DNA from 3 places in the Telluria sp. AIW5 genome. Region 1 is predicted to be linked to each of the others. Evidence: predicted binding sites of a transcription regulator. Region 1 holds the regulator's gene; each other region holds the start of a gene.
The links. Region 1 encodes sigma-54, which starts transcription at its own class of promoters, with help from an activator protein. Its sites were predicted from a motif close to TGGCANGNAANCTGCTTT; they were not measured.

Region 1 (10,518 bases):
GGACGCCCCGGTGATCGCCTTCCTCGAGGCCCAGCCGAGCGCCACCGAGATGCTGCACGATATCTGCAAATTCGTGGAAAAGTGGCTGCCCTCGTTCAAGACCGATAACCGCAGCTACCTGACGGTGGCCGTCGGCTGTACCGGTGGACAGCATCGGTCGGTGTACATGGCTGAGCGGCTGGCGGCCTATTTCAACGAGACCGAGCGCGTGGTGTTAAGGCATCGCGAGCAGTCGTAAGAAGACACGTTGCACCTGCGTTCATCGTTGGCCCTGGCTTACCGTAGGGTGGGCATGCCCACGCGTGCGCCACATGATCGGCGTTTGCGGTAATCGACGCCGAACGGTAAGCGTAGGTATGACCGCGTAGGCTCGAGAGCCCACGCTACGTTACGCCACCGATATCAACGCAAATGCCGCAAGGGGTGTGCGTGTTCCGGCCACGCCGGCGCGAAGAAGGCTTCGACCATGTCCGCCATCACGGCGTCCAGCGTCGGCGGATTCCACCGCGGCGCGTTGTCCTTGTCGATCACCAGCGCGCGCACGCCTTCCAGCACTTCGCCGTGCTCGAAATTACGGCGCACCAGCGTGCGTTCCATGCGCAGGCAGTCGGCAACGTCGAGTGAGGCGCCGCGCAGCAGCATCTCGTGCGTCACGCACATCATCAACGGTGAACGCTGGCGCATCGCTCCCAAAGCCTTTTGCGCAAACGGATTCTCATCGCCTTCCAGTGAAGCCATGATCGCGGCCACCGAACCGGCGCCGAAGTGGCGGTCGATCGCGGCGCGCTGCGTTTCGAGGACGCTTTGTCCCGCGTCCGTGGCACAGCGCGCAGCGAAGGCGCGGATTGCCTCGGGCACTTGCGCGCCCGGCGTCGATGCGATCAGCGCATTCAGTTCGCCCAATTGCGCGCCCGGCACGAAGACGTCGGCCAGGCCGACATACAAAGCGTCGGCCGCGCCGATCGTCAATCCCGTCAAGCCCAGGTAATTGCCCAGCTGCCCAGGCGCGTGCGACAGGAAGTGGCTGCCGCCGACATCCGGGAACAGGCCGATATTCACTTCCGGCATCGCCATTTTCGTGCGCTCGGTGACGATGCGCAGGCCGGCCTGCGGACCGCCCTGGGCGATGCCCATGCCGCCGCCCATCACCACGCCATCCATGATCGCAATATACGGTTTCGGATAGAAATGGATCAGGTGATTCAGCGCGTATTCTTCGGTGAAAAAATCCTCGAGCAGCGCGCTGCCCCCAAGCGGCGTGGCGTGCCCCGCTTCGTGGAAGAAGCGGATGTCGCCGCCCGCGCACAGGGCTTTTTCGCTGCTGCTGGTGAGCACGACCGCGGACACGGAGGCGTCGTCGCGCCAGGCCAGCAGGATGTCGGTCAGGCGGCGGACCATTGCCAGCGAGAGGGAGTTCAAGGCCTTGGGACGGTCGAGGGTGATCGTGCCGGTGCCGTTGGCAATGCGGGTCAGGACGTGGTCGGTCATGGCGAGTGAGCTGGTGAAAGAGACATGTATTTTACCGAAGGCAGACGTGAAAAGGGCGCCTCCCGGCGCCCTCGTTCAGACGGTGCTCAGTGCCCGGTATTACAGCGCCGCAGCAGGCTCTCCGCCTTCAGGCAGGCGCTTGAGCGCCTCACGACTATGGTCCTTCAACATCGTCTTGTATTTCATCACCTGGCGATCCAGCCTGTCCATGAGCAGGTCGATCGCAGCATACAGGTCTTGCGCCACACTCTCCACGTGCACGGTCTTGCCGGACACGCGCAAGTTAATCTCGGCCTTTTGCCTTTTGTCTTTTTCGGTGAGATTGTCGATGGCGAGGATCACGTGGGAATCGATGACCTGATCGAAATGTCGGGTGATGCGTTCGAGCTTGTTCTGTACGTATTCACGGATGGCGGGGGTGACGTCGAGGTGGTGGCCACTGATGGTGAGATTCATACACACTCCTTTGAGAAGATAGCGGCCGCCGGGCCGCGCAAGGAGTGCGCGTGGCTGCCGCTGTTACAAGGATTTGCGGAGGCTGACGGGAGGGATCTTGAGCGCTTCGCGGTATTTTGCAACCGTGCGGCGCGCAATGACCATGCCTTGTTCACCGAGCATTTCCGCGATCTTGCTATCGGATAATGGGTTCTTTGGGTCCTCTGCTCCTGTCAGCTGCGCGATAAGCGCCCGTATCGCCGTGGACGATGCTTCGCCCCCCGCTTCGGTGGCGACATGGCTTCCGAAGAAATACTTCAGCTCAAACATGCCGTGCGGGGTCAGCATGAATTTCTGAGTTGTTACGCGAGAAATCGTGCTCTCGTGCAGACCCAGTGTATCAGCAATCTCGCGAAGCACAAGGGGACGCATGGCAACCGCGCCATGGCTGAAAAAGTTCTTCTGACGCTCCACAATTGCCTGCGAAACACGCAGGATCGTATCGAAACGCTGGCGCATATTTTTGATGAGCCACTTCGCTTCCTGCAGCTGCGCGCTCATCTGGCCTTCGCCTTTTCCCTGCTTGAGCAAATTCGCGTAGACGTTGTTCACGCGCAGGCGCGGCATGACTTCGTTGTTCAGCGAAACGCTCCAGCCGTTCTTCGATTTGCGGACAATAACGTCCGGAACGACGTAGTCCGAGACGCTCGATGCAAAGGCGGCGCCGGGATGCGGATTGCACTGGCGAATGACGGCTTGCGCTTCGCGCAGGTCTTCGTCGTCGCAGTCGAGCGCTTTCTTCAACTTCGTGAATTCGCGCTGCGCGAACCAGGTCAGGTAACCCTCGACGATCTTCAAAGCCATGCGCCGCGTCACCAGCGGCACGCCCGGCATGGCGCGGATCTGCAGCGCCAGGCACTCGGACGCGCTGCGCGCACCGACGCCGACCGGATCGAGGCTTTGCACCATCGCCAGCGCGCAGCGCAGTTCGTCGATCTCGACTTCCAGCTCTTCCGGCAGGCGCGCGTGGATCTCGTCGAGCTGCTCTTCCAGGTAGCCGTTGTCGTCGATGGCGTCGATCACCAGTTCGGCGAGGGCCCGGTCGCGCGCCGTCACGCCGGTCACCCGGATCTGCTCCGTCAGGTGCTCGCGCAAGGTCACGCCGATAGCGCCCAGCTGCGGACGGCCATCGTCGTCGCCGTCGGCGTTCGACGCGCGTGACAACTCTCCCCAGTCCGCGTCGGACTCGCCGCGTTCGACCTCGCCGCCGCCGTCAAGGCCGTCGGCACCATCCGCGGCTGCGGGGGCGCCCTCTTCCGCATTCGACGCCGGCGCCTCGCCTTGCGCCGGCGCGGCGTTGAGCGCGCCGTCGGCCAGCAGGCGCACCGAGTGGTCGAGCGGATCGTCGAGCCGCTCGAGCAGCGGATTATCGGACAGGATTTGCTCGATCTCCTGGTGCAGTTCGAGCGTGGACAGCTGCAGCAGGCGGATCGACTGCTGAAGCTGCGGCGTGAGCGCCAGGTGCTGCGAAGTCCGGAGTTGCAGGGATTGTTTCATGTGCCGCTTGGGTTCCGTGTTTTGCTACAGGCTTGCTACATGCGGAAGTGTTCGCCCAGGTAGACGCGCCGCACCGACTCGTCGGCGATGATGTCGTCGGGGCGTCCCGACGCCAGCACCGCGCCCTGGTTGATGATGTAGGCGCGGTCGCAGATGCCAAGCGTCTCGCGCACATTGTGGTCGGTGATCAGCACGCCGATGCCGCGCTCCTTCAGGAAGCGCACGATACGCTGGATCTCGATCACGGCGATCGGGTCGACACCGGCGAACGGTTCGTCGAGCAGCACGAAGCGCGGATTGGTGGCGAGCGCGCGCGCGATCTCGACGCGGCGCCGTTCGCCGCCCGACAAGGACAGCGCCGGGTTCTCGCGCAGCTTCTCGATTTGCAGTTCGGCCAGCAGCGAGTCGAGCCGGTCGTTGATGGCGGCTTTGGTCAGTGCCTTGCCGTTGTCGTCGCGCTGCAGCTCCAGCACGGCGCGGATGTTGTCCTCGACCGTCAGCTTGCGAAACACCGAGGCTTCCTGCGGCAGGTAGGATAAACCGAGTACCGCGCGCCGGTGGATCGGCAGGCTCGAAATATCGGTGCCGTTGATTTCGATGGCGCCGGCGTCCGACGGCACCAGGCCGACGATCATGTAGAACGAGGTGGTCTTGCCGGCGCCGTTCGGCCCGAGCAGGCCGACGACTTCGCCGCAACCCACTTCGAGCGACACGTCGCGCACCACCAGGCGCTTGCCGTAACTTTTCTGCAGCCCCCGCACGACCAGGGTACTGCGCTTGTCGCTTGCTTCTTTCATTATCGCTTTCCTGCTACTGGCGCTGCCGGCGTCGATGAAGGTGCCGATGCAGGCGCAGCCTTGGCCGCCGGCGCGCCGGCCGGGGGAACCGCTGCCGCAGGTGCGCCAGGCGCGCCGCGGCGCGGTGCGATGATCAGCGTCCCGCGCCCGCCGCCAAGCTTGCTCTCGCCGCTGGCGTCGTTGCGCACGGTCGCCACTTCCTTGCGGCTGTCGTAGGAGATGTAGGCGCCATCGAGCTCGTTGGTCAGCCGCCCGTTTTCGAGCTGCTTGACGATCGCCTTCGAGAACAGCTTGACCAGCTCCTGGCGCTCGTCGTATTCGATGCGCTCGGCCTGGCCTTCCATCCACAGGTCGGGTCCGCCGTCGCGCTTCTGGCGGAAGGTCGCCACGCGCCCCGGGCCGGAAGTGAGCGTCACGCTCATGTAGCCTTCCGGCGTTTCCTTCACCAGTGCGCGGTCCGACTTCATGATCAGGGTGCCGCGCGTGAGGATGACGTTGCCGGTCAGGATGCGCGTCTGCGTGACTTCGTCGACGTCGAGCGAATCGAAGTTGATGACGGCCTGCTTCAGCGAGTCCGCGCGCTCGGCGGAAGCCGATAGCGAGAGCAAGGAAAGGAAGGCGGCGGCGAGAAGGGTTTTCATTAGGGCTCGTTCCTGTTATTGGGTGGGTGCGGCGTGCTGGCGCGGCGGATAGACGATCTGGCCACGCCCGCCGAGGTGCAGCTTCTGGGTCGGGTTCTCGGCCACCATGCCGACCCCGTTGACCGAGGCGGCGCCGAGGGTCATCTGCACCGGAAGTTTCGTCTTGACGACCTCGTCGTCGGCCAGCAGGGTGAGCGCCTCGGTGCGCGCGCGCAGTGCTTCGCTCTTGGGCGTGGCCGGGCGCGCGATGTCGACATTGCCCATCAACTCGACGCGGTTTTCGGCGTGATAGACCTGGCCGCGGTCGGCGTGCATGGTCATGCGCGGGCGGCCCGGCGCCATGCTCTCGACGATCGGCTTCGATACTTCGGAGACGTCGTTGTCGGGATGGTGGGCCAGGCGCGCGCCGGACATCACGTAGCGCGGCACGCCGGTTTCGGTCATGCGCACGAAACTGAAGTTCTCGACGATGTAATCGGGCTCGTTCAGGTTGTTGCCGGCGCCTGCCGTGTCCCCGGTCTGGATCGCCTGCAGCAGCCAGAAGCTGCCGAAGGCGAAGAACACGGCCGTTACCATCAGCGCCAGCATGCGCCAGCGGTGTGCGGTCCGTTTGTTCACGTAGGTCGCCATGGTGTCACGCCCATGCGAACTATGCGAAATAAGGCGCGAGCGCCTCTTCGTACTTGCCCTGCGCGCGCAGCACCATGTCGCACACTTCGCGCACGGCGCCGCGCCCGCCGCCGGCTTTGGTGACGTAATGCGCGCGGTGCTGCACTTCCGGGTGCCCGGTCGGCACCGTCGCGGCAAAGCCGACCTTGGCAAGCAGCGGCAGGTCGATCACGTCGTCGCCGATATAGCCGCACTGCTCGGCCGTGAAGCCGGTCTGTTCGAGCAGTTCGGCAAACGCGACGCGCTTGTCCTGGTGGCCCTGCCAGACGTGGTTGATGCCGAGGTCGCGCGCACGCGCCAGCACGATCGGCGATTTTCTCGCGCTGATGATGGCGGTAATCACACCCGTCTTTTGCAGCAGCTGGATGCCCAGGCCGTCGAGCACGTTGAAGGTTTTCGTGATTTCGCCGTCCGGCCCGTAGGTCAGGCTGCCGTCGGTCAGGATGCCGTCGACGTCGAAGATCATGACTTTGACGCGCGCGGCGCGCTCCATGTGTGCAAGCGGGGTCATCAGATTACCTTTGCGCGGGTCAGGTCGTGGATGTGCAGGGCGCCGACCAGCAGGCCCGCTTCGTCGACCACCAGCATCTGGTTGATGCGGAATTCTTCCATGATCGCCACCGCGTCCACCGCCAGCTGCTCGGGGTGCACGGTGCGCGCGCCGACGTGCATGACGTCGCGGATGGTCACATTCGAAAAGTCCTGCATGCGCTCGATCAGGCGGCGCAGGTCGCCGTCGGTGAACACGCCGAGCGGTTTGAAGTCCGGGTCGACCACGGCGGTCATGCCCATGCCCTTCTGGCTGATTTCCAGCAGCGCGCGGGTGAGCGGCGTGTCGGGCGTCACCGCCGGAATCGCCTCGCCGCTGCGCATCACGTCGCGCACGTGGGTCAAGAGGCGCCGGCCCAGCGCGCCGCCCGGATGCGAGCGTGCGAAGTCTTCCTCGCGAAAGCCGTGGGCGTCGAGCAGCGCCACCGCAAGCGCGTCGCCGAGGGCCAGCGTGACCGTGGTACTGGCGGTCGGCGCCAGGTTCAGCGGGCAGGCTTCCTTGGCCACCGACACGTCGAGGTGGACATCCGACAGGAGCGCGAGACGGGAGTTCGGCTTGCCGGTCATCGCGATCAGGGGCGTGCCCATGCGTTTTACCACTGGCAGGATGTCCATCAATTCGGAGGATTCGCCGGAATACGAAATCGCGATGAACACGTCCTTGCTGGTCACCATGCCCAGGTCGCCGTGGGCGGCTTCGCCCGGGTGCACGAACATGGCCGGGGTGCCGGTCGAGGCCAGGGTCGCCGCGATCTTGCGCGCGATGTGGCCGGACTTGCCCATGCCCGAGACGACCACGCGGCCGCTGCAGGCGTACATCAGGGCGACCGCGCGCGCGACGCTGTCGTCGGCATCCAGTCGTGCGTCCAGCGCGTGGATGGCATCGGCCTCGATGGCCAGGGTTTCGCGCGCCAGCGCGAGCACGCGCCGCGACTGGTTCTCGTCAAAACTGTTCAGCATTGTTTTTTCATCGGTTACACTCATTCTGGAAGTATAAACGAATTGGGAAAGCAAAAAACTTGCCAGACGTATCAAACAACGCTCGGTTCACAGAAAGACCTGATCACGCATGGCGTCCGGACTCGAACTGACCCTGCTGCTGCTCGGCAGCGCCGTCCTCGGCGTGGTCGTGTTCCGCAGCCTGCACCTGCCGCCGATGCTGGGCTACCTGGCCGTCGGCGTGCTCATTGGCCCGCATGCCTTCGGTCTCGCGGCGGAAACCGGTTCGACCCACGCGCTGGCCGAATTCGGCGTTGTTTTCCTGATGTTCTCGATCGGCCTCGAATTCTCGCTGGCCCAGTTGCGCGCGATGCGGCGCATCGTGTTCGGCCTCGGGGTGGCGCAGGTGGTGCTGACCATCATCGCCACCATGATCGGCGGCCTGGTTCTCGCGATGTGGGCGCCGCAGCTGCGGATCGGCTGGCAGGCCGCGTTTGCGCTGGGCGGCGCGCTGGCGATGTCGTCCACCGCCATCGTCGTGAAACTGCTGACCGAGCGGCTGGAGCTCGAAAGCGAGCATGGACGGCGCATCATCGGCATCCTGCTGTTCCAGGACCTGGCCGTGGTGCCGCTCCTGATCCTGATTCCCGCGCTGGCGAAAGACCCGGAAAACCTGGTGCGCACGCTGGCCTGGGCCGGGGTAAAAGCCGCGGCGGTGCTGGCGCTGCTGCTGTTCTTCGGCCAGAAGCTCATGCGCAGCTGGTTCACGTTAGTGGCCAAGCGCCGCTCGCAGGAGCTGTTCATGCTGAACCTGTTACTGGTGACGCTGGGCGCGGCCTGGATCACCGAGCGCGCCGGCCTGTCGCTGGCCCTGGGCGCTTTCGTGGCCGGCATGCTGATCTCGGAAACCCAGTTCAAGCACCAGGTCGAGGAAGACATCAAACCGTTCCGCGACGTGCTGCTCGGCCTCTTTTTCATCACGATCGGCATGCTGCTGAACGTGCAGCTGGTCTTGCAGAACTGGTGGCTGGTGCTGCTGCTCTTGATCATTCCCGTGCTGCTGAAATTCGTGCTGATCGCGGGCCTGGCGAAGGCGTTCGGCTCGTCGGACGGCGTGGCGATGCGTACCGGTCTGGCGCTGGCGCAGGCCGGCGAATTCGGCTTCGTGCTGCTGAACATGGCCTCGGGCTCGAAGCTGATCGATCCCTTCCTGATGCAGCTCGTATTGGCTTCGATGGTGCTGTCGATGCTGGTCGCGCCCTTCGTCATCGCCAAGTCCGACCAGATCGTGATGAAGATCGCCTCCAACGAATGGATGATGCAGTCGCTCCAGCTCACGCAACTGGCAAGCCGCACGATGGCCGCGCAAAAGCACGTGATCCTGGCGGGTTTCGGGCGCAGTGGCCAGAGCGTGGCCACCTTGCTGACCGATGAGAAGCTGCCCTGGCATGCGCTCGACCTCGACCCGGAACGGGTGCAGGAAGCGCAGTCTGCCGGCTCGAGCGTTTCCTACGGCGACGCCGGCCGGCGCGAAGCGCTGATCGCGGCCGGCATCAATCGGGCAAGTGCATTGGTGATCACCTTTGCCGACACGCGCGCGGCCTTAAAAGTGCTGCACCTGGTGCACGAGCTGGCGCCCTCGCTGCCGGTGATCGTGAGGAGCCACGACGACAGCGACCTCGAACTGCTGCGCCAGGCCGGGGCGACCGAGGTGGTGCCGGAAGCGCTGGAGAGCAGCCTGATGCTCGCTTCGCACGCGCTGGTCGTGGTCGGCGTGCCGCTGCGCCGCGTCGTGCACCGCGTGCAGAGCGCGCGCGACGAACGCTACGCTTCCCTGCGCGGCTATTTTCACGGCGCCAGCGACCTGGTCGAGGACCCGGAGCACATGTACGTGCGCCTGCATTCGGTGGTGCTGAACGAGGCTGCGCAAGGGGTCGGGCGACGTATCGACGAGTTGGGGCTGGATGAACTGGGGGCGGAGGTAAGCGGGATCCGGCGCGCGCGGGTGCGGATCGAGCCGGAGGCCGGGACGGTGCTGCTGGCGGGCGATGTGGTGGTGCTGCGCGGGTCGGGAGATGCGGTGACGCGGGCGGAGGGGCGGTTGTTGTAAGCGCAGGGTGGTCGGCTCATTGCTCATGGTGAAATAAAATTTCACCTATAAGCAAGAAATGAAATTTTATTTCACTGGGCCATCACGACGCGGTTGCGCCCTGCTTCCTTCGCCTGGTACAGGGCCCCGTCCGCCGACGCCACCAGTTGCTGCGCCACCCCTTCGATCGCATGGTCGCGTGCGACATCGTCGAGGGTGGCGACGCCGATCGAGACCGATACGTTCAAACACTGCCCGCCCGCCACGTCAAACGGCTTGTCGGCCACGCCGGCGCGGATGCGGTCGGCAACCATGGCGGCCGCCGGCAAATCGGCATTGATCAGCAGGACCACGAATTCTTCGCCGCCAAAGCGCGCCAGCGCGTCCGAGACGCGCAGTTCCATCTTGATGCGGGCCGCGATTTCGCGCAGCACGTCGTCGCCGGCCTGGTGCCCGACCTTGTCGTTGACGGCCTTGAAGTAATCGACGTCGATGAACATGACCGAAATGCGGTAATCCTGGCGCTGCGCCCGCGCGATCTCTTCGATCAGGCGGCGGTCGATGTAGCGGCGGTTGTAGACGCCGGTCAGCGGATCGGTCAGCCCGATGTATTTCAACATCTCGTTGCTGATCACGTTTTCCAGGCAGATCGCGATGATCGAGGCCATGTGTTCGACGAAGTCCGTGCCGAGCGCTGCGGTGAAGCGCTGCAGGTCGGTGCTGCCCAGGTTCAGGCTGCCGATCAGGCGTTTATTGCGTAGCAGCGGCACCAGCGCCACGCTCGATAGCCCCGCGGGCGGATGCGGGAACATCGCGCCATGCTGGGCGCGGCTGTACGGTCCGAGGCGCGGGCGCGGCCGTTCGCCGGGCTCGAAGCCGAGTTCCACCGCGTGCTCGCAGAACAGCAGGTTCGGGAAGGCCTCGAAATCGACGCCCAGCTTGTGCATCACCGTATAGATGTCGGCATCGGTGTCGACCAGCGCCAGGGTCACGCTGTCGAGATCGGAAATGACGGGCAGCAGGCGGAAGATCGTGCCGACCAGTTGCGGGAAGTTCGCGGCGCCGACGATTTCCAGGTCAAACGCCTGGTGGCGCGACATGATCTCGTGGTTGCGCTGGGCCTGCTCCATGACATAGCTGATCCGCGCGCGCAGGGCTTCGTTCTCGGCAACGAGGTTGCGCAGGTCGGGCAAAGCGACGTCCGGCTGGTGCATGGGAATTCCTTTTGGCAATACCCGTTACATTACGTGAGTTTTCATCGCTTGAGAACGGGATTGCCGGTTTTTTCATTTCCACCTGCCGAAGCGCGGCCTTAAAACGACAGGCTGACCTCGAATGCCTGCCCGACGCGCAG
Region 2 (10,518 bases), 1.0 Mb from region 1:
ATTTCCAGGTCGAGCACGGCAAACATGGCGCCGCCGTCGCTCGCCGGCGCGGCGGAAAACGCTCCCTCCTTCGGCTTCAGGGTCGCGCGCGCCTTGTCGTACCAGCTGCGCGCACCGGCCAGGTCACCCTCCTTGAGCGACAGGAAAGCCAGGCCGTATTGCGCGGAGACCTGCTGCTGGCGGTGCTGCTCGGCCAGCTGCGCCAGCAAGGCGGCGCGCGTATCGCGGCGCCCGGTCGTGCTTGAATCCTGCAGCACCCGGGCGCGCGCCTTGGCGAGATGAAATTCGATGGTGTCGGGACGTTGCCGGTACGGCGTTTCCTTGATGCGCGCCTGGATGTCGACGATCCGCTCGCTGGTCATCGGGTGGCTGCTGAGGAAGGCCGGGATTTCTCCATACACCTTGCTCGCGCTTTGCAGGCGCTTGAAGAAGGCCACCATGCCCGAGGTATCGTAGCCGCCTTCGCCCATGATCTGGAAGCCGACGCGGTCGGCCTCGCGCTCGGCATCGCGGCTGAAATTGAGCTGGCGCTGCACGGCCAGGCCCTGGCCGCCCATGACCACGCCCATGGCCGCGTCCGGACTGGCCCTGGCCGCCAGCGCCGCCAGGATCAGCGCGGCGATCGGCAACAGCGCATCCTGGCGCTGCTGGCCGAGCATGCGGGCGATGTGGCGCTGCACCACGTGGCCGATCTCGTGCGACAACACCGAGGCCAGTTCCGACTCGGTCTGGGCCGCGAGCAGCAGGCCCGAGTGGACGCCGATGAAGCCGCCCGGCAGCGCAAAGGCGTTGATCGACCCGTCGCGCAGCGCAAAGAAATAAAAGTCGGCATTCGTTTCGCCGCGCGCCCCCGGTGCCGCATCGACCAGGGCGCCGCCGAAATTGTTCAGGTATTCGGCGATCGCGTCGTCGTCGAGGTAATCGCGGTCGCGCCGCACCTCGCGCATGATCGCTTCGCCGAGCTTGCGCTCGACGACCGGCGACAGGTCCTCGCGCGCGGCGTCGCCGAGCGTCGGCAGGCGCGCCGCAATCGACGTACTGTTGAACGATTGGGCGGGCGCCATGGCAGGCGCGAACCCGGCCGCGGCGGACACGAACAATGCGGCCAGCGACCGGCGCCAGCGGGGACGAAGGGACGGCAGCGCGGGATGGGATCTCAAGTTCACGATGCTATGATAACCCCATCCGCAGGCGCCTTGCCGCACCCTGAAACACTTTCTTACCCAAGCATACCGACACCCATGCCCCCATCCGATCCGACGCCAGGCCCTGACGGGCTGACCCACGAACTGACCCACTTCGACGCCACCGGCCAGGCCCACATGGTCGACGTCGGCGCCAAGAACGAGACGCACCGCGTCGCCGTTGCCGCCGGCAGCATCCGCATGAAACCGGAGACCCTGGCGCTGATCCAGTCCGGCACCGCCAAAAAGGGCGACGTGCTCGGCATCGCCCGCATCGCCGCCATCATGGGCGCCAAGCGCACCAGCGACCTGATTCCGCTGTGCCACCCGCTGGCGATTACCCGCGTGGCGGTCGATTTCGAGATCGATGCGGCGAGTAATAGCGTGCACTGCCGCGCGCAGGTCGAGCTGCACGGCAAGACCGGGGTCGAAATGGAAGCGCTCACGGCCGTGCAGGTGGGGCTATTGACGATTTACGACATGTGCAAGGCCGTGGATCGGGGGATGGTGATGACGAATGTGCGGGTGCTGGAAAAGCACGGGGGCAAGAGCGGGGACTGGACGGCGCAGCTGTAACAAGCTGCCCCGGCCTTGCTGCGCCCAGCTTCCACCGCTGCGGCACCCGCAGCGTGGCCGGTCGAGGCCGGCCCCCGCCTCATTTCCCGGCCGCATCGCTCCCATCCACGCCTGCGTCAATGCCTGGCCTGGACGGCAAAGCCCGGGCGCCTGACGAGAATCGTTCCTGAAAAAACCGCCGCGACAAGGTCGAATACCAGGCAGAACGCCGGCCACCCGGCCGGAACGCCATCGTTTCGAACAGCATGGTGATGCACGAAGTCGAACACGCCGTGGGCGGCCAGGGCCACGACAACGATCCAGAGAGTCGACCTGAATCCGGCGACTGCCGCGCCCAGGAAGGCGGCGGCAACCAGCGCTTCCAGCAGCAAGGCGTGGGTGTTCCCTCCGATGACCGCGAACAGGACATAGTAGGTCGCGATCACAATGAGCATCGTCGGGTAAAAGACGCGCTCGCGGTCAAAGCCGGCAAGACTGGCCGCGCCACACACCGCGACGGCCAGGAACAGTCCAACGAAATAATCCATCGTTTCGGCTACTGGTTATTTATCGGAGGTGCCCCAGCCGTCTTGTCAGTCGTTTCAGGCTTCGGCCCGGATCGTATTGCGCATCACGCCCAGCCCCGTGATCTCGGTCTCGATGACGTCCCCGTCTTTCAGGAACTCCGGCGGCTTGCGCGCAAAGCCCACGCCCGATGGCGTGCCGGTGGCGATGATGTCTCCCGCCTCGAGCGTCAGGCCGCGCGAGAGCTCGGCGATGATGCGCGGGATCTTGAAATACATCTGTTTATAACTGGCGTTCTGCTTTTCGACGCCGTTGATCCGGCAGATCACGCGCAGGTCGTCGAGTTTGACGCCGGCCGCGGTGACGATCCATGGCCCCATCGGTCCGTGCCCGTCCAGGCTCTTGCCTTTGAACCACTGGCCGCCGTGCAGCTTCTGCTGGGCTTCGCGCACCGTCGTGTCGTTGAAGGGCGCGTAGCCGAACACGTAATCCATCGCCTGTTCTTCCGGGATGTTGCGCCCGGTCCGGCCAATGATGACGGCCAGTTCCGCTTCCCAGTCGGTGGTATTCGAATAGTTCGGATCGTGCGGGATGTTGTCGAAGGGTCCGTTCATCGAGTGCGTGCCCTTGGTGAAGAACACCGGGTGCTCGGGCAGTTTTTCGACCGACTTGTCGAAGCGCGCCTTCTGGCCCTCTTCGAAGTGGTCCAGGTAGTTCCAGCCGACACAATAAATGTTGCGCTCGGGACGGGGAATCGGCGACATGAAGCGCGCCCGCTCGATCGGCAGCAGCGAAGCCGGGCGCGTCATCGCATGCTCGGCCACGGCCCGCACCTGCTCGAGGCCGGCGTTGCCGCTCTTGATCAGCGCGACCATCGACGAGGCGTCGAAGGGCAAGGCCCGCTTCTGGCGGCGCGCTTCCGCGCCCAGGTCGATCAGCTTGCCGTTGTCCAGCACTGCGACCACGGTCGGCGTGCCGCCGGTACCGAGGGTGCAGGTGGCAAGCCGCATGCCGATCTTGCCCGCCAGCGGCAGCACGACCGGCATCGTTGCGACGGCGACTTGGCCCTGGGCCAGGGCGGCGTGTTGGTTGACTGCGAGGAGGCCGCCGACGGCGGCGGAGGCGCTGGCTTTCAGCAGGTTACGACGGTTTGAATCCATGACTTCGTCTCCTTATCGTTATGGTAAAAACTCATCCGCAACCATTCTAGCCACGATGTTTACGCAGTAGCTCAGCTCATTGCAAATAAATAATATTAGCTATCCGCAGCGGGTATGCGGCACACCGCGGCCAGCACGAGGCCCAGGGCGGAGATCGCTGCTCGGCAGTCCACTCCACTCTTGCAACGTGTTAAATTGCTGCCTCGCAGCTGGCACGCTGTCGCGCTGCCGGACAACACCGAGACACGTTTGACGAGGAATCAATGAAATTACGTTTGTTTATTCTGGTAACGGCAGTGGCTGCCGCCAATGCCGTTGCCGCGCCGCGCGGTTTGACGGTGGAAGACCTGGTGAGCCTGGAACGCGTCGGCAGCCCGGCCGTTTCTCCGGATGCGCGCCGTGTCGTCTACACCGTGCGCACTACCGATCTCGGCAAGAACCGCGGCCATACGAGCCTGTGGATCGCCGACCTGAACGGCGCGAATGCCGCGCCGAAAGCGCTGACGAACCACGACAGCAGCAGCACCGATCCCGAATGGTCGCCGTCCGGCGACGCCGTCTATTTCCTGTCGAGCCGCTCGGGCAGCTCGCAGGTCTGGCGCCAGCCTGCGAACGGCGGCGAACCGGTCCAGGTGACGAATTTACCGCTCGACGTCGACAATTTCCGCATTTCTCCGACCGGCGAACGCATCGCGTTCAGCCTGGCCGTGTTCCGCGACTGCCCCGACCTCGGCTGCACCAAAGACCGGCTCGATGCCCAGGCGAAGAACAAGGCAAGCGGACACGTCTACGATCGCCTGTTCGTGCGCCACTGGGATACCTGGGCAGATGGCCGCAATGCCGTGCTGTTCTCGGCGCCGATCGAGGCGAACGGCCGCGTCAGCAGCGCGCCGGTCAGCCTGTCGGGCTCGCTCGACGGGGACGTGCCCTCGAAACCGTTTGGCGACCGCGAGGAATACCGCTTCAGCCCGGACGGCAAGACCATCGTCTTCTCGGCGCGCATCGCCGGCAAGACCGAAGCCTGGTCGACCAATTTTGATGTGTACAGCGTGCCTGCCGCCGGCAATGCCGCGCCGCGCAACCTGACGGCCGATAACAAGGCCTGGGACACCAAGGGCGTGTTCTCGCCGGATGGCCGCACCCTTGCTTACCTGGCGATGGCGCGTCCCGGCTTCGAGGCCGACCGTTACCAGATCGTGCTGATGGATGTCGCCAGCGGCAAGAAGCGCAAGCTGGCCGAGAAGTGGGACCGCTCGGCGGGCGCCCTGCAGTGGAGCGAGGACGGCAAATCGGTCGTCGTCGATGCCGAGGACGTGGGTCAGCATCGCCTGTTCGCGATCGACGTCGCCAGCGGTAAAGTTGCCGCGTTGACGGATAAGGGGTCGATCGGCGGCTTCGACATGCGCCGCGATACCATCGTCTTTACCCAGGCCACGCTGTCATCGCCGGCCCAGTTGTACGCAACAACGCTGCGTGGCGGCAAACCGCAGCAGCTGACGAACAACAATGCCGACAAGCTGGCCGACGTGCGCTTCGGCGAATATGAACAGTTCTCGTTCAAGGGCGCGAACGGCGACACCGTCTATGGCCACGTGATGAAGCCATGGAATGCGACCCCGGGCGCGAAATACCCGATCGCCTTCCTGGTGCACGGCGGACCGCAGGGCAGTTTCGGCAATGCCTGGAGCTACCGCTGGAATCCGCAAATCTATGCGGGCGCCGGCTATGCGACGGTCTTCATCGATTTCCACGGCTCGACCGGCTACGGCCAGAAATTCACCGATGCGATCAGCGGGGATTGGGGCGGCGCGCCGCTGGTCGACCTGCAAAAGGGACTGGACGCAGCCGTGAAGAAATTCCCGTGGCTGGACCGCGGACGCAGCTGCGCACTGGGCGCTTCGTATGGCGGCTACATGATGAACTGGATCGAAGGCAACTGGTCCGATGGCTTCAAGTGCATCGTCAACCACGACGGCGTGTTCGATACCCGCGGCATGGCTTATTCGACCGAAGAACAATGGTTCACCGACTGGGAAAACGGCGGCGCCTATTTTGCCGTGCCCCAGCAGCACGAGCGCTTCAACCCGGTGCTCCACGTGAACAAGTGGAAAACGCCGATGCTCGTCGTCCAGGGCGACCTCGACTTCCGCATCCCGACGGCGCAGGGCCTGTCCACCTTCACGGCACTGCAGCGCCGCGGCATCGAGAGCAAGCTGCTGGTCTTCCCGGACGAAAACCACTGGGTCCTGAAACCGGCCAATTCGCTGTTGTGGCATCACACCGTGATTAACTGGCTCGACCAGCACCTGAAGCCATGATGTCCACGATTTGACCCGCAGAAACCCGCTTTTGAGCGGGTTTTTTACGACAGTCGTCAAATTAGTTGATTTTGGTCACTAAATGGAGTGGTATCATGCTGCCCTTGCCGGACCGCCGGTCCGCCACTTCAGAACGCACAGCATGCAGGCCGCACAGGCGAACGAGCTTAAACCCCAGGATGTCGATTTCGAGACCATGAATCTCCAGGTCGGCACGCGCCTGCAGCTCATCACCCATCGCCGCGTCAAGCCGGTGCAGTATTTTTCCAGCCCGATCGGTTACATCAAGGACGAGTACCTCATCCTCAAGATCCCGATGGAAAACGGTGCGCCGATCTCGCTGGCCGAAGGCGAACGCCTGACGATCCGCGTGTTCTCGGGCGTCAAGGTGTGCTCGTTCGCGTGCACGGTCGAGCGCGTCTTCGGACGTCCGCTGTTCTACGTCCACCTCTCCTTCCCGACCTCGGTGCAGGGCACCAGCCTGCGCACGGCAATGCGGGTCAAGGTCGACCTGCCGGCCACGATCAGCGGCAGCGGTACCCACGGCAGGCCGCTGGCATGCACCATCCTGAACCTGTCGGTCAGCGACGCCCTGGTCGTCCCGCAGGGCCGCCTGCCCGCCGACGAAGAGCAGATCGTGTTGCAGTTTTCCCTGAAAGCCCCGCCGGACGACCAGGAAGTGCGGATCTCGGCGCGCGCGGCGATCCGCAACGTCAACGCCACGAAGGCGGCAGACGGCACCGACCTGTTCACTTACGGCATGCAGTTCATTGACCTCGATCCGACCCACTACACGCTGCTGCAGAACATGACCTATGAGGCCTTGCTGGCGGATCGGCAAAAGATCGTCTGAGGCTGTTTCTTCAGGTATCCGCACAAAAACCCCGCGACGGCGCTCATACCGTTCAGCCAAGCGCGGATGATCTGCCCCGGCCAGCATAACGCGCGGGCATGCCCGCCCTACGGTGCACCACCGTCCTCATTGTTGGTCGAGACCGCTGTGTAACGTAGGGCGGGCATGCCCGCGCGTCGACGTCGAGTGCAGCGCTCCATCTACAAGAAAGGCCCCCCCCGATGTGCATCGAAGCGGCCTTCTTGACTGAACGGCATTACCGCTACGGCGGAGTACTTTTTGGCTTACGCGGCTTTGCCTTTGCAAACCCCTTCGGGTCCAATCAGCTTTTGGGGAATGGTGGCGGCAGTGCAACTCCAGGCGCCGGTGTCCTTGTCGCGGGTGAGCGTGATGGTCTGGTCCTTGACGGCCACCGGGCCGGCCACGATCTGGCAGGTCAGGCTGGCCCCATCGACGCCGGCCGTTGCGCCGAACTTGCAGTTGGCGGTCGGCTTGTCGGCCGCGGCCAGGCCGATTTCTTCCGGCTGGGCGACGGTATCGCCGTCGATCAGCCGGGTGTCGATACCGACTTTGCCTGCCGCCACTTCAGCCAGCGCGACGCCGAACTTCGCCTTCGCCATGTAGTCCTGGTAGGCCGGGATGGCAACCATGGCCAGGATGCCGATAATCGCGACGACGATCATCAGTTCCACCAGGGTGAAGCCGGTTTCGTCCTTCTTAACAACTTTCGTGCGTGTCATGATCATTCTCCGGTGGTTGAGCAGTCCGGAACAATAACTGTGGTCCCCAGCGCGCGATTGAGGCAACTCAGCCAAAGCAAAAACCCCGCCGAAGCGGGGTTTTTGGTACGACTGGGACTCAGCTATTACTTGGTATCGCCAGCGCAGATGCCTTCGGCGCCAATGAATTTCTGCTTGACCGTGCTAGCGGCGCAGCTCCAAGCGCCACCGTCAGCGGCGCGGGTCAGGGTGATCGTCTGGCCATTCACGCCCGACGGGCCGCCAATGATCTCGCAGGTCATCGTCGCAGCGCCGTCACTGGCGACTGCCGCCGTGAACGTATTGCAGTTTGCCGTCGCCTTTGTCGTGGCGGTTGGCAGGCCAACGGTGGCCGGTCCTGCGACTGTCGTGCTGTCATTCAGTGCGGTATCCATGCCCACTTTACCGCCCGACACTTCAGCCAGTGCCGCGCCGAACTTGGCTTTCGCGGTGTAGTCCTGGTAAGCAGGGATCGCGACAGCGGCCAGGATGCCGATAATCGCAACAACGATCATCAGTTCGATCAGGGTGAAGCCGGCTTGGGCTTTCTTGACAATTTTCATCGATTTCATGGTGTTTCTCCGAGGGTAGGTATGTTGGGGTAAGTATTCGGTATTGCTTCGTGCCACGTATTACCTATTGCAAGCGCCGTGCCAGCCCGTTTAGCGCTCAAATCATTAGCATCCTCACAATAAAAGCGACCAAATTCGTCATCCACGCCTCCCGTACTGACAATTTTTGTCACCAACGGTGCATTTTCTGTCTGTTCGGAAACAATTTTTGTGATTGGCGTGTGGCCCCGAGCGCACGGCCCATAAAAAAAGAGGAGCCCGCAGGCTCCTCTCTTCAGAACAAGATCTAATCGGTATTACAGCATGGCCTTCAGCAGGCGTGCCATTTCCGACGGGTTCTTGGTGGCTTTGATGCCGCACTCTTCCATGATGTCCAGCTTGGCTTGCGCGGTATCTGCGCCGCCCGAGATCAGCGCGCCGGCGTGGCCCATGCGCTTGCCTGGAGGAGCGGTGACACCGGCGATGAAGCAGACCACTGGCTTCTTCATGTTCTCTTTGATCCAGTAGGCAGCATTGCCTTCGTCCGGACCGCCGATTTCGCCGATCATGATGACCGCGTCGGTATCAGGATCGTCGTTGAACATCTTCATGATGTCGATGTGCTTCAGGCCGTTGATCGGGTCGCCGCCGATGCCGACTGCCGACGATTGGCCCAGGCCCAGTGCGGTCAGCTGGCCGACTGCTTCGTACGTCAGGGTACCCGAACGCGACACGACGCCGATGCGGCCCTTCTTGTGGATGTGGCCCGGCATGATGCCGATCTTGATTTCGTCCGGGGTGATCAGGCCTGGGCAGTTAGGACCCAGCAGCAGGGTCTTCGAGCCGGCTTTGGCCATGCGGTCCTTCAGGGCCATCATGTCGCGGACAGGGATGCCTTCGGTGATGCAGATGGCGAGATCCAGGTCGGCTTCGACAGCTTCCCAGATTGCAGCGGCTGCGCCTGCCGGCGGAACGTAGATCACCGACACGGTTGCGCCGGTGGCAGCTTTCGCTTCCGACACATTAGCGTAGATCGGGATGCCTTCGAAGTCTTCACCGGCCTTCTTCGGGTTCACGCCTGCGACGAAGGCAGCTTTGCCGTTCGCGTAGTCGCGGCACATACGGGTATGGAACTGACCGGTCTTGCCGGTGATACCCTGGGTGATGACTTTAGTATCTTTGTTGATCAGGATCGACATTTGTTTATTCCTTGAATTAGGCTTTACCAGCTGCAGCGGCGACGACGGCCTTGGCTGCATCTTCCATCGTATCGGCAGCGATGATCGGCAGACCGGAGTCGGCCAGCATCTTCTTGCCCAGGTCTTCGTTGGTGCCCTTCATGCGGACGACCAGCGGCACTTGCAGCGAGACAGCTTTCGATGCGGTGATCACGCCTTCGGCGATGACGTCGCAACGCATGATGCCGCCGAAGATGTTGACCAGGATGGCTTTCAGGCCTGGGTTCTTCAACATGATCTTGAATGCTTCGGTGACTTTCTCAGCCGTCGCACCGCCGCCCACGTCCAGGAAGTTGGCCGGCTCGCCGCCGAACAGCTTGATGGTGTCCATGGTGGCCATGGCCAGGCCGGCGCCGTTCACGAGGCAGCCAATGTTGCCGTCGAGCGAAATGTAGGCGAGGTCGAACTTCGATGCTTCGACTTCGGCTGGATCTTCTTCGTCCAGGTCGCGGTAGGCGACGATTTCCGGCTGGCGGAACAGCGCGTTCGAGTCGAAGTTGAACTTCGCGTCGAGGGCGATGACCTTGCCCGAACCGGTCAGGATCAGCGGGTTGATTTCAGCCAGCGACGCGTCGGTTTCCCAGTACGCCTTGTACAGGCCCTTCAGTTGTACGCGGGCGTCGGCCAGCGATTCGGCAGGCACGCCGATCTTGGTCGAGATCTCGTCCGCTTCGGCGTCGGTCAGGCCGACCGATGGGTCGATCGCGATCGAGTGGATTTTTTCCGGGTTGCTGTGTGCGACTTCTTCGATGTCCATGCCGCCTTCCGAGGAGGCCATCAGCACGACGCGCTGCGAAATGCGGTCGGTGACCATCGAGACGTACAGTTCCTTCTTGATGTCGGCGCCTTCTTCGACCAGCAGGCGACGCACTTTCTGGCCTTCAGGGCCGGTCTGGTGCGTGACCAGCTGCATGCCCATGATCTGTTCCGCGTATTCGCGGACTTGTTCCAGCGACTTGGCAACCTTCACGCCGCCGCCTTTACCACGGCCGCCAGCATGGATCTGGGCCTTGACCACCCAGACCGGGCCGCCGAGCTCTTCAGCTGCCTTGACGGCTTCGTCGACCGACATGCACGGAATGCCGCGCGGAACCGTCACTCCGAACTTTCGGAGGATTTCTTTGCCCTGATACTCATGGATTTTCATGCTGGCTTCCCTTCTTCTGTTACTGATTTAGCTACGTTAATTGGAAACTTCGACATCAATATCAACCCTGTACGGCCTTGATTACCCAGCGCGGGTAATACTTTGCCACAGCGGGGCCGTCGGCGCGCAGCGCGTGGCAGCCGTCGATTTCGTACGGACGCGCAGCCTCGCCCTCATTGGCGGCGTTGCGTGTCTCGAACGCGTCATCGGCGAAGGCCTGGATTGCCGC
Region 3 (10,518 bases), 2.2 Mb from region 1:
CGGTTGCCCACACGCTCATCATCTGGGTGCTGCAGACCAGCGTCTGGGTGATCTTTGCGCTTGCCCTGCTGGCCAACCTCGGCATCAACATCACTACTTTTGTGGCCAGCCTCGGGATTGGCGGTATCGCCATCGCGCTGGCGGTGCAGAACGTGCTCGGCGACCTGTTCGCCTCGCTTGCGATCGCCATCGACAAGCCCTTCGAAGTGGGCGACTTCATTTCGACCTCCGATACCTCGGGCACGGTGGAGAAGGTCGGCCTGAAGACGACCCGCCTGCGCGCCTCCAGTGGCGAGCAGATCATCGTCTCGAACGCCGAACTGCTGAAGGACACGGTATCGAACTTCAAGCGCATGGTCACGCGCCGCATCGTCTACAACCTGCGCGCGCATCCGGATACGCCGGCGGCACTGGCGGCGAAAGTGCCGACGGCGGTGGCCGAATTCATCGGCAAGCGCGACAAGGTGCGCTTCGACCGCGCCCACCTGTCCAAATACACGCAGGACTACATCGAGTGGGAGATCATCTACACGGTCCTCGACGCGGACTACAACCTGTTCATGGACACCCAGCAGGCGGTCATCCTGGCCTCGATGCAGATGTTCGTCGACCTCGGCATCTCGACGGCGCCACGTGCGCAGCAACTGCTGCTGCAGGAAGCGGTCGAACCGGATGCACCCGGCCTGCCGCAAGGCCCGGCGGTGCGCCATCCGGCAGCCTTGCGCAGCCTGCCGAAGGGAACCTGAGTTTGCGCGTTAACGTCAAGAGGAGCATGCGATGAACCAGCCGAAGCAACAGCAGCAGCCACCGGGCCGCGAGTCGGCCCTGACGCCGAAGGCCGACCACGGCGAAACCAGCTACCAGGGTTCGGGCAAGCTGGCCGGCAAGGCCACCGTGATCACCGGCGGCGACAGCGGCATCGGCCGCGCGGTGGCGCTCGCGTTTGCGCGCGAAGGCGCCGACGTCCTGGTCGCCTACCTGAACGAGCACGACGACGCCGAGGAGACCGCGCGCCTGGTGCGGGAAGCGGGCCGGCGCGCCGTGCTGGTGCCGGGCGACCTGGCCGAACCCGCCCACTGCCGCGCGATCGTCGCGCGCGCCGTGCAGGAGTTCGGCCGCATCGATGTATTGGTGAATAACGCCGCCTTCCAGATGACCCGCGATGCGATCGAGGAGATCCCGGACGAGGAATGGGACTACACCTTCCAGGTGAACATCACGGCCATGTTCCACATTTGCAAAGCCGCGGTAAAACACATGGCGCCGGGCTCGTCGATCATCAACACCGCCTCGATCAACTCCGACAACCCGAAGCCGACCCTGCTCGCCTACGCCGCCACCAAGGGCGCGATCGCCAATTTCACGGCGGGCCTGGCGCAGCTGCTGGCCGAGAAAGGCATCCGCGTCAACTCGGTCGCGCCGGGGCCGATCTGGACGCCGCTGATTCCGTCGACCATGCCGCCGGACCAGGTCGAGAGCTTCGGCCAGCAGGTGCCGATGAAGCGTCCCGGCCAGCCGGCCGAAGTGGCGCCGGTCTACGTGCTGCTGGCGTCGGACCAGGCCAGCTACATCTCCGGCGCGCGGATCGCGGTGACGGGCGGCACACCGATTTTGTGACCGGGGGCGAGCAGCCGAAGTAACGTAGGGTGGGCATGCCCACGAGTATGTGCGGCCGCCCCCCTCCACCGCTCCCGGAGACCGTGCGGCACGGGTCCGCACGCACGCGTGGACGGTGTCCACCCTACGGTGCGCGGCGGTGAGCGGCTCCGGAGACCGGTATCAATCGACGTAACGTAGGGTGGGCATGCCCACGCGTACGTGCGGCCGCACCCCTCCACGGCTCCCGGAGACCATGCGGCACGGTTCCGCACGCACGCGTGGACGGTGTCCACCCTGCGGTGCGCGGCGGTGAGCGGCTCCGGAGACCGGTATCAATCGACGTAACGTAGGGTCGGCATGCCCACGCGTACGTGCGGCCGCACCCTCCACCGCTCCCGGAGACCGCGCGGCACGGTTCCGCACGCACGCGTGGACGGTGTCCACCCTGCGGTGCGCGGCGGTGATCAGCTCCGGAGACCGGTATCAATCGACGTAACGTAGGGTGGGCATGCCCACGCGTACGTGCTCCACCGCTCCCGGAGACCGTGCGGCACGGTTCCGCACGCACGCGTGGACGGTGTCCACCCTACGTTGCGCGGCGGTGAGCGGCTCCGGAGACCGGTATCAATCGACGTAACGTAGGGTGGGCATGCCCACGCGTACGGGCGGCCGCCCCCCACCGCTCCCGGAGACCGTGCGGCACGGTTCCGTACGCACGCGTGGACGGTGTCCACCCTACGGTGCGCGGCGGTGAGCGGCTCCGGAGACCGGAATCAATCGACGTAACGTAGGGTGGGCATGCCCACGCGTACGTGCGGCCACACCCCTGCACGGCTCCCGGAGACGGTGCGGCACGGTTCCGCGCGCACGCGTGGACGGTGTCCACCCTACGGTGCGCGGCGGTGAGCGGCTCCGGAGACCGGTATCAATCGACGTAACGTAGGGTGGGCATGCCCACGCGTACGTGCGGCCGCACCCCTCCACGGCTCCCGGAGACCGTGCGGCACGGTTCCGCACGCACGCGTGGACGGTGTCCACCCTACGGTGCGCGGCGGTGATCAGCTCCGGAGACCGGTATCAATCGACGTAACGGAGGGTGGGCATGCCCACGCGTACGTGCGGCCACACCCCTGCACGGCTCCCGGAGACGGTGCGGCACGGTTCCGCGCGCACGCGTGGACGGTGTCCACCCTACGGTGCGCGGCGGTGAGCGGCTCCGGAGACCGGTATCAATCGACGTAACGTAGGGTGGGCATGCCCACGCGTACGTGCGGCCGCACCCCTCCACGGCTCCCGGAGACCGTGCGGCACGGTTCCGCACGCACGCGTGGACGGTGTCCACCCTACGGTGCGCGGCGGTGATCAGCTCCGGAGACCGGTATCAATCGACGTAACGGAGGGTGGGCATGCCCACGCGTACGTGCGGCCGCACCCCTCCACGGCTCCCGGAGACGGTGCGGCACGGTTCCGCACGCACGCGTGGACGGTGTCCACCCTGCGGTGCGCCGCGGTGAGCGGCTCCGGAGACCGGTATCAATCGACGTAACGTAGGGTGGGCATGCCCACGCGTACGGGCGGCCGCCCCCCTGCACGGCTCCCGGAAACCGTGCGGCACGGTTCCGCACGCACGCGTGGACGGTGTCCACCCTGCGGTGCGCGGCGGTGAGCGGCTCCGGAGACCGGTATCAATCGACGTAACGTAGGGTGGGCATGCCCACGCGTACGGGCGGCCGCACCCCTCCACGGCTCCCGGAGACCATGCGGCACGGTTCCGCACGCACGCGTGGACGGTGTCCACCCTGCGGTGCGCGGCGGTGATCGGCTCCGGAGACCGGTATCAATCGACGTAACGTAGGGTGGGCATGCCCACGCGTACGGGCGGCCGCCCCCCTGCACGGCTCCCGGAAACCGTGCGGCACGGTTCCGCACGCACGCGTGGACGGTGTCCACCCTACGGTGCGCGGCGGTGAGCGGCTCCGGAGACCGGTATCAATCGACGTAACGTAGGGTGGGCATGCCCACGCGTACGTGCGGCCGCACCCCTCCACGGCTCCCGGAGACGGTGCGGCACGGCTCCGCACGCACGCGTGGACGGTGTCCACCCTGCGGTGCGCGGCGGTGAGCGGCTCCGGAGACCGGTATCAATCGACGTAACGTAGGGTGGGCATGCCCACGCGTACGTGCGGCCGCACCCCTGCACGGCTCCCGGAGACCGTGCGGCACGGGTCCGCACGCACGCGTGGACGGTGTCCACCCTACGGTGCGCGGCGGAGACCGGTATCAATCCAGGGGCGTCTGCTGAGGCGGTGGTGGCGGCGGAGGCGGCACGCCTTCCATCGGCGCGTCCTGGACCTCCTCAGCCTCGTCCTGCGGCGCCGGCTCGGGCTGCGCCGGTTCGGCCGGGATGCCTTCGGTCAGGTCGCCCGGTTCGATGAATTCCTCTTCCGGTTCTTGCTGCTGGACCCGTGCCGGGGCTGGTGGACGTCCGCCGGGGAACAGAGCCTCGCGGTCGACCTTGCCGGCGTCGAGCGCGCTCCTGAAGAAGTCGCCGACCAGCAGGACCGCATTGTGGCCGCCCTGCCCCCAGTAGCTCGAACGCATCGTGACGCGGTTGTCGTTGAAGCCAACCCAGGCGCCGGCGACCAGGTTCGGATGCATCAGGATGAACCAGCCGTCCGCATTGTTCTGGGTGGTGCCGGTCTTGCCGGCGACGTCGCCGTTGATGCCGAAGCGCGAGCGCACCTGCGTGCCCGTGCCGCGATTCACGACCCCGCGCATCATGTCGATCAGGGTCACGCTCGCCGCCTGCGACATCGCGCGCTCCGGTTTGGTCGTGGCAAAGTCGGCGATCACGTTGCCGTCACGGTCGCTGATGCGGCGCACGAAGACCGGCTTGCGGTACTCGCCCTGCGCCGCGATGCTGGCATAGCTGCTGACCATCTCGAGCAGGGTCACGGGACTCGTGCCCAGCGCCAGCGACGGCACGGCGGCCAGCTTGCTCTGGCGGATGCCGAGGTTCTGGGCCAGCTTGATGACGGGCGGCAGGCCGACGTCGCGCATCACCTGGGCCGTGATCGTGTTCTTCGAGAACACCAGGCCGTCGCGCATCGTCATCTGGCGGCCGGTGGTGCCGGACATGTCGGTCGGGCGCCAGACGGTGCCGTCGGCGGCGCGGATGTCCATCACCGCGTCGACATACGGCTGCTCGGGCGGGATGCCGTTTTCCAGCGCGGCGCCATACACGAAGGGCTTGAAGGTCGATCCCGGCTGGCGCGCAGCCTGGGACACGTGGTCGAACTGGTCGCGCGCGAAATCGCGGCTGCCGACCCAGGCTTTGACTTCGCCCGTCGTCGGGTCGATGGCGACGAAACCCGCTTCCAGGCGCGCCTTCGATTCGCGCAGCTTGCGCATGAAGTCGCGGTCGCCCTTGATGCGCTTCAGGGCCGCTGCCGGCGCCTCGCCGCCCTCGACCGCCTTGCGGTAGTCCGGCGTCTCGCGGACAAAAGCGTCCAGTTGCGCGCCGTGCGTGTGCCAGTAGTAGTCGAAAGGCGCGATGCTGCTGCGCATCGAGGTGTAGGTGCCGGTGGAGGTCGCATTCGGCGGGCTCGGATTGGCCCACTCGACATCGGCCACCGCCTGCAGGGCGCTGGCCTGTTTCTCGACCGCGCGCAGCGCCGCTTCCTGCAGGCTGGTGTCGAGCGTGGTCTGCACCACCAGGCCGTCCAGTTCCAGGTCGTAGTCGTTGTCGTTGTCGTTCGCCCATTCGAGCAGCCACTTGCGCACGTGCGCGGTGAAATGGTTGTCGCGCCCGCTGCGCTCCACCTGGCGTTCGAAGTCGAGGCGCAGCGGACGCTTGATGAGCGCCTTGTAGCGCGCCTCGTTGAAGGCGCCGTGCTTGAGCATCTGGCCGAGCACCACGTTGCGGCGCGCGAGCGAACGCTGCGGATTGGTGACCGGATTGTAGTAATACGTCCCCTTCAGCATCCCGACCAGGGTCGCCGCTTCCAGCACGTCGAGCTTCGAGGCAGGCTTGTCGAAATAGGTGCGCGCCGCCATCTCGATGCCACGCGCGTTGTACAGGAAAGGCACCGTGTTCAGGTAGGCCTCGAGGATCTCGGTCTTGCTGTAGGTGTTCTCGATCTTGATCGCGGTGATCAGTTCTTTCAGCTTGCGGTTGATGCTGCGCGCGCGCCCGATCTCTTCCGGGAACATGTTGCGGGCCAGCTGCTGGGTGATCGTCGAGCCGCCCTGGGCGTCGCCCTTCAGGCTGGCCAGCATGGCGCCGCCGATGCGCGTGAAGTCGACGCCGTGGTGTTCGTAGAAGCGGTGGTCTTCGGTCGCGATGAGCGCCGTCACCACATGCGGCGACACCTGCGCCAGCTTGATCCGCTCCTGCAGGCCCTGCTCGAAGGTGCCGAGCTCCTTGCCGTCAGCCGACATGATGACGGTCGGGCGCGCGCTGCTGACCTGTTTCAGGTCGGCGATGCCGGGCGTAAGCGGAATCAGGATGATCAGGTAGACGATGAGTACGGCGGCCAGTGCGGCAAACGAGGCCAGCGCAATGATGAGCACCTGCTGGCGGCGCGAGCGGCCGGACAGGAAACCATGCGCATGGCGCACACCCGCCCTGGCCCTGCCGCCGGCGCTGCCGAACAAATCCCTGGCCTGCTGCCGGATGCCGTTCTCGGTCTTCTCGTCCTGATCCACTGTTTTCCTTGCTAAATTGATCCGCTTGCGCGCAGTATAGCCGACCGCGCGCCACGGCCGCGTCCACGGCTGCACTCGCGCCCGCAGCCCGGCCCTGGTCCCGCGCCCCCGCCGCACTCGCGACGGGATGTACTTTCGCTTATGATGTCACGATGTCTTTACAAGTTACCCCCACCGAAGTCCCCGATGCCGAACCCGCCACGCGTGTCCTGCGCCAGTTCCGCATCGTGTTCAACTCCGTCAAAACCCATTTCCGCCAGGTCGAGCGCGAAGCCGGCCTCGGCGGCGCCCAGCTGTGGGCGCTGTCCGTCATTGCCCAGTCGCCCGGCATCGGCGTCACCGAACTGGCCCGTTCGCTCGACATCCACCAGTCGACCGCCAGCAACCTGGTGCGCACGCTCACGACGCGCGGCCTGGTCTCGACCGCGCGCGATGGTTCCGACCGGCGCGGCGTCGCGCTGCGCGCCCTGCCCGCGGCCGACGCCCTCTTGAAGAACGCGCCGCTGCCCTTCGCCGGGGTCTTGCCGGACGCCTTGTCCAGCCTCGACGCGGCCACCCTGCACCGCCTGGAGGCCGACCTCGGGCGCCTGATCGCGCTGCTGGCCACCGACGAAACGAGCGCCCAGGTCCCGCTGGCCCAGCTGTAGGCGGCCGCTTACGACCCCGCTGGTATGTCGGCAGTCTTTACATCCGGCTAAGCTTGCCGATCCATGTCGTTTGCAACACCTTGTTTACATGGAAAATTAATTTCCTGGCACAAATCATGCTATTGGGAATGCACGGCCAGGGAGGCCGCATTCAACCAGACAGGGATAATAAAAATGAACAAGTCAGTGAAGAAACTGGTATCTGCCACGCTGCTGGCGCTCGCCGCAGGCTTCTCCGGGTCGGCAAGCGCCGGCACCATGCTCGGCCAGGCCCCCGATCCGGCCCTGATCGTCCAGGCCGGCGGCTTTGAATGGGTGTACGCCGGCCCATGCGCGGGGGCTGAGCCAAGCTGCGGCACCGTGCAACTGCACCACGGCTTCGAGTTCGCGACCGACGCGCAGTGGAACGCCAGCTTCACCAGCATTGCGGCGCTCGAGTCCGCATTTACCGACAACGGCAACGTCCTGTGTGCTTCGCGCTACTTCAATACGGTCTACGACCATTGCGATTTTGGCGATATCGGGGCCGGCTACATCTGGCACTCGCCCCTGGCCCCCGACCAATCCCGGCGCGACAGCGCTATCGCCGAGACCTTCCTCGTGCGCGCCGTCGACGCGCCGGCCGACGTGCCGGAACCAGGCAGCATCGCACTGCTCGCGCTGGGACTGGCAGGCTTCGCGGCTGCACGCCGCAGGCTGCCGAAATAATCGTCCACACGCTGCAGGGCCCGCCACGTGCGGTAATACCATTCAGTTAACAAGGCCGCTTCGATTCACGTCGGAGCGGCCTTTGTTCTCGAGGTCGACGCGCGGGCATGCCCGCCCTACGTTACACAGCGGTCTCGACCGACAATGACGACGGTGGCGCACCGTAGGGCGGGCATGCCGGCGCGTTATGCTGGCCCGGCTTAGCTCATCCGCGCTTGACTGAACGGCATTACGCCGCGTGCGGGCCTTTTTTTGCGTTGGAGCGCCTGACGCTCCTGGCCGGGCCGTGCCCTCAGTCGCGGTCCTCGCGGAAGCGCCGCAGCGCGGCGTCGACGATCCCCTCGGTGCTGCCCGCTTCGGCATGCGCTTCGCGCAGCATGTGGGCGTCGCTGCCGGTGTGGGTCTCGCGGCCGATGTGTTCCAGCGCGGCCTCGCTGCCGAGCGCCTTCGCATGCGGCTCGAGCCGGCGCAAGGTCGTCAGGATGTCTTCGCGCAGCGAGATCGTCTCGTGGCTCTGCGGATGCACCAGGGTGCCGTCGAGGCCGAAGCGGCAGGCCTGGAAGCGGTTGTAGTTATACACCAGGTAGTCGTCTTCCAGCGGCGGCGGCTCGTTCCCTTCGAGCAGGTAGCGGCACAGGGCCTGCATGTAGCAGGCGAGCGCCGCCGCGCGCTCGACCGTGAGCGGCGTATCGCAGACGCGCAGTTCGATCGTGCCGTATTCGGGCTTGGGGCGCAGGTCCCAGTAAAAGTCTTTCATGCTGCGCACGATGCTGGTCTTTTCCATGCGCGCGAAGTAATCGCGCTCGAAGGCGTCCCACTCCAGGATGAAAGGCGCGCGTCCCGACAGCGGAAAAGCGAACACCGAATTGAGGCGCGCCGAATTGAACTGGGTGTCGCTGCCCTGCAGGAAGGGCGATGAACTCGAGAGCGCGATGAAATGCGGGATGTAGCGGTTCAGCGCATGCAGCAAATACAGGGCTTCGTCGCCCGAGTTGCAGCCGATATGGACGTGCTGGCCGAACACCGTGAACTGTTTGGCGAGATAGCCGTAGAGCGCCGACACTTCTCGAAAGCGCGGCTTGGAAAAGATCTTACGCTGCGACCACTGCTGGAACGGGTGGGTGCCGCCGCCGCAGACGCCCACGTTCAGGCGGTCGCCGGCGCGCAGCAGCGTGTCGCGGATCTCGCGCAGTTCGGCCAGCAGTTCGCCGTGGTGGGTATGCACGCTCGAATTAATTTCGATCATGCTCTCGGTGATTTCGGGCGTGACGTTACCGGGAAAAGGCGCGCGGCCCAGGAGTTCGAGCATGTCGGGCGAGGCGGCGACCAGGTCGAAGTCCGACAGGCTGACCAGCTGCAGTTCGAGCTCGACGCCCATGGTGAGCGACTGCGATTGGGCGAATGGTGGGAGTGCCATGTTCACGCCTCCTTGATGTGACGGGTTTCATTGGCCCAGACGACGGCGCGCTGGGTGAGCACCGGGCCGAGCACGTCGAGCAGCAGCATCACGGCCGCCAGCGGCGCCAGGCTGTCGAACAGGTCGATGCCGATCCAGCGGGTCTGCTCCATCAGCAGGATCGCGAACACCGCCATCGGCGTCAGCGCCAGGCCGGACAAGGCGCCTTTTTTCGCCGAGATGCCGGAGACACGCGCGAAGGCCGTGCAGACACCCACTTTCACCAGGCCGCGCACGAGTACCAGCAAGAGGCCCAGCGCAATGCCGCCGCCCAGGTGCTCGACCTCGACCTTGGTGGCGACAAAAAAGAACATCAATACCGCCAGCAGGTCGCCCAGCACGCCGAAATTGCGCTGCGCCGGAGAGAGGACGATGCGGCGGTGGCGCGCGACAAGACCAAAGGTCAGCGCGGCCAGCACCGGCGAAAACTGCAGCACGTAGGTGATGGCCACCAGCAGCACGACCGCCAGCGCGAAGGCGAGCGTGGCATCGCGCGCGGCGTCGCGCGGGGAGGCGATCATGCGCAGCCAGAGCGGCACCAGGGCGCCGAACAGCGCGCCCAGCACGCTCGAGGCGCCCAGCACCAGCAAGCTGCTGCCGGCCGCATGGGCAAGGTCGCCCGAGGTCTGGAACACGCCGATGCCGACCACCACGTTGAAGGTGAACACGGCCATCACGCAGTTCAGCGCGGTCAGGTGCATGGCGCGTTCGGTCACCTGGCCGGCGGCGCCCTGCTCGTTCAGCACGCGCAGCAGGCCGGCGGGGGAACTCGACATCGCCAGCGAGGCCGTCAGCGCGGCCGGCAGGCTCTCCATGCCGCAGGCGCCGGCCACCACGTAGACGGCGGCGAAGGTCAGCACCGCTTCGAGCAGCGAGGTCGCGACGATCCACGGGTTGCTGCGCAGCCAGCGCAGGTTGATGCGGTAGCCCAGTTCGAACAGGATCAGGCCGAAACCGAGGTTCGCCAGCAGCATGAAGTTTTTCGATTCGGACGGCGGCAGGTAGCCGGCGGCCAGGTTGCCGAAGACGAAACCGGCGACGCCATACACGGCGATGCGCGGCAGCGCGGTCCAGCGGAAAATCAGTTCGCCGGCCATCCAGGACAGCGCGATGGCCAGCGGCCAGGCAAGTTGCAAGCCGAGATCGGCGTAGTCGGGCATGGAAACCTCCTCGATGGGCGGGAGAACTGCTGCACACCGGGCGGTGCCTGTCCCGCGAAAAAACCGCCCCCGGAATGGCACCGGGGGCGCAAAAGAAACGCAATAGCGCCTCATCGCTGATCGAAAGCCCCACCATGGCGGCGGCGCTCCGAACCCGGCCATATTGCCTGAACTATATATCCTTGGCAACTACATTTGTGCGAACGTATGGACGCTCAGTGCACCTGGCCCAGCTCGCAGC

Region 2: the regulator sigma-54 is predicted to act here: its motif matches at 7,992-8,009, upstream of AC1MEM_RS05815 (pilin).
Region 3: the regulator sigma-54 is predicted to act here: its motif matches at 7,059-7,076, upstream of AC1MEM_RS15940 (PEP-CTERM sorting domain-containing protein).

What each region holds. Positions count from the first base shown of each region.
Region 1 is NZ_CM155289.1:296,235-306,752, forward strand. Features, by position in the region: gene rapZ (RNase adapter RapZ) at 1-238, shown strand, start outside; gene AC1MEM_RS01310 (enoyl-CoA hydratase/isomerase family protein) at 403-1,488, opposite strand; gene hpf (ribosome hibernation-promoting factor, HPF/YfiA family) at 1,588-1,944, opposite strand; gene AC1MEM_RS01320 (RNA polymerase factor sigma-54) at 2,008-3,480, opposite strand; gene lptB (LPS export ABC transporter ATP-binding protein) at 3,516-4,277, opposite strand; gene lptA (lipopolysaccharide transport periplasmic protein LptA) at 4,277-4,918, opposite strand; gene lptC (LPS export ABC transporter periplasmic protein LptC) at 4,934-5,536, opposite strand; gene AC1MEM_RS01340 (KdsC family phosphatase) at 5,568-6,098, opposite strand; gene AC1MEM_RS01345 (KpsF/GutQ family sugar-phosphate isomerase) at 6,098-7,120, opposite strand; gene AC1MEM_RS01350 (monovalent cation:proton antiporter family protein) at 7,206-9,185, shown strand; gene AC1MEM_RS01355 (GGDEF domain-containing protein) at 9,257-10,378, opposite strand; gene AC1MEM_RS01360 (MOSC domain-containing protein) at 10,477-10,518, opposite strand, start outside.
Region 2 is NZ_CM155289.1:1,312,333-1,322,850, reverse strand. Features, by position in the region: gene AC1MEM_RS05850 (M48 family metalloprotease) at 1-1,064, opposite strand, end outside; gene moaC (cyclic pyranopterin monophosphate synthase MoaC) at 1,242-1,760, shown strand; gene AC1MEM_RS05840 (hypothetical protein) at 1,877-2,287, opposite strand; gene AC1MEM_RS05835 (fumarylacetoacetate hydrolase family protein) at 2,342-3,424, opposite strand; gene AC1MEM_RS05830 (S9 family peptidase) at 3,688-5,742, shown strand; gene AC1MEM_RS05825 (flagellar brake protein) at 5,885-6,595, shown strand; gene AC1MEM_RS05820 (pilin) at 6,880-7,335, opposite strand; gene AC1MEM_RS05815 (pilin) at 7,461-7,925, opposite strand; gene sucD (succinate--CoA ligase subunit alpha) at 8,222-9,103, opposite strand; gene sucC (ADP-forming succinate--CoA ligase subunit beta) at 9,120-10,289, opposite strand; gene AC1MEM_RS05800 (DUF2889 domain-containing protein) at 10,351-10,518, opposite strand, start outside.
Region 3 is NZ_CM155289.1:3,599,081-3,609,598, reverse strand. Features, by position in the region: gene AC1MEM_RS15960 (mechanosensitive ion channel family protein) at 1-746, shown strand, start outside; gene AC1MEM_RS15955 (glucose 1-dehydrogenase) at 778-1,617, shown strand; gene AC1MEM_RS15950 (penicillin-binding protein 1A) at 3,880-6,306, opposite strand; gene AC1MEM_RS15945 (MarR family winged helix-turn-helix transcriptional regulator) at 6,459-6,953, shown strand; gene AC1MEM_RS15940 (PEP-CTERM sorting domain-containing protein) at 7,128-7,661, shown strand; gene AC1MEM_RS15935 (YbdK family carboxylate-amine ligase) at 7,954-9,078, opposite strand; gene AC1MEM_RS15930 (cation:proton antiporter) at 9,081-10,277, opposite strand; gene AC1MEM_RS15925 (metallophosphoesterase family protein) at 10,493-10,518, opposite strand, start outside.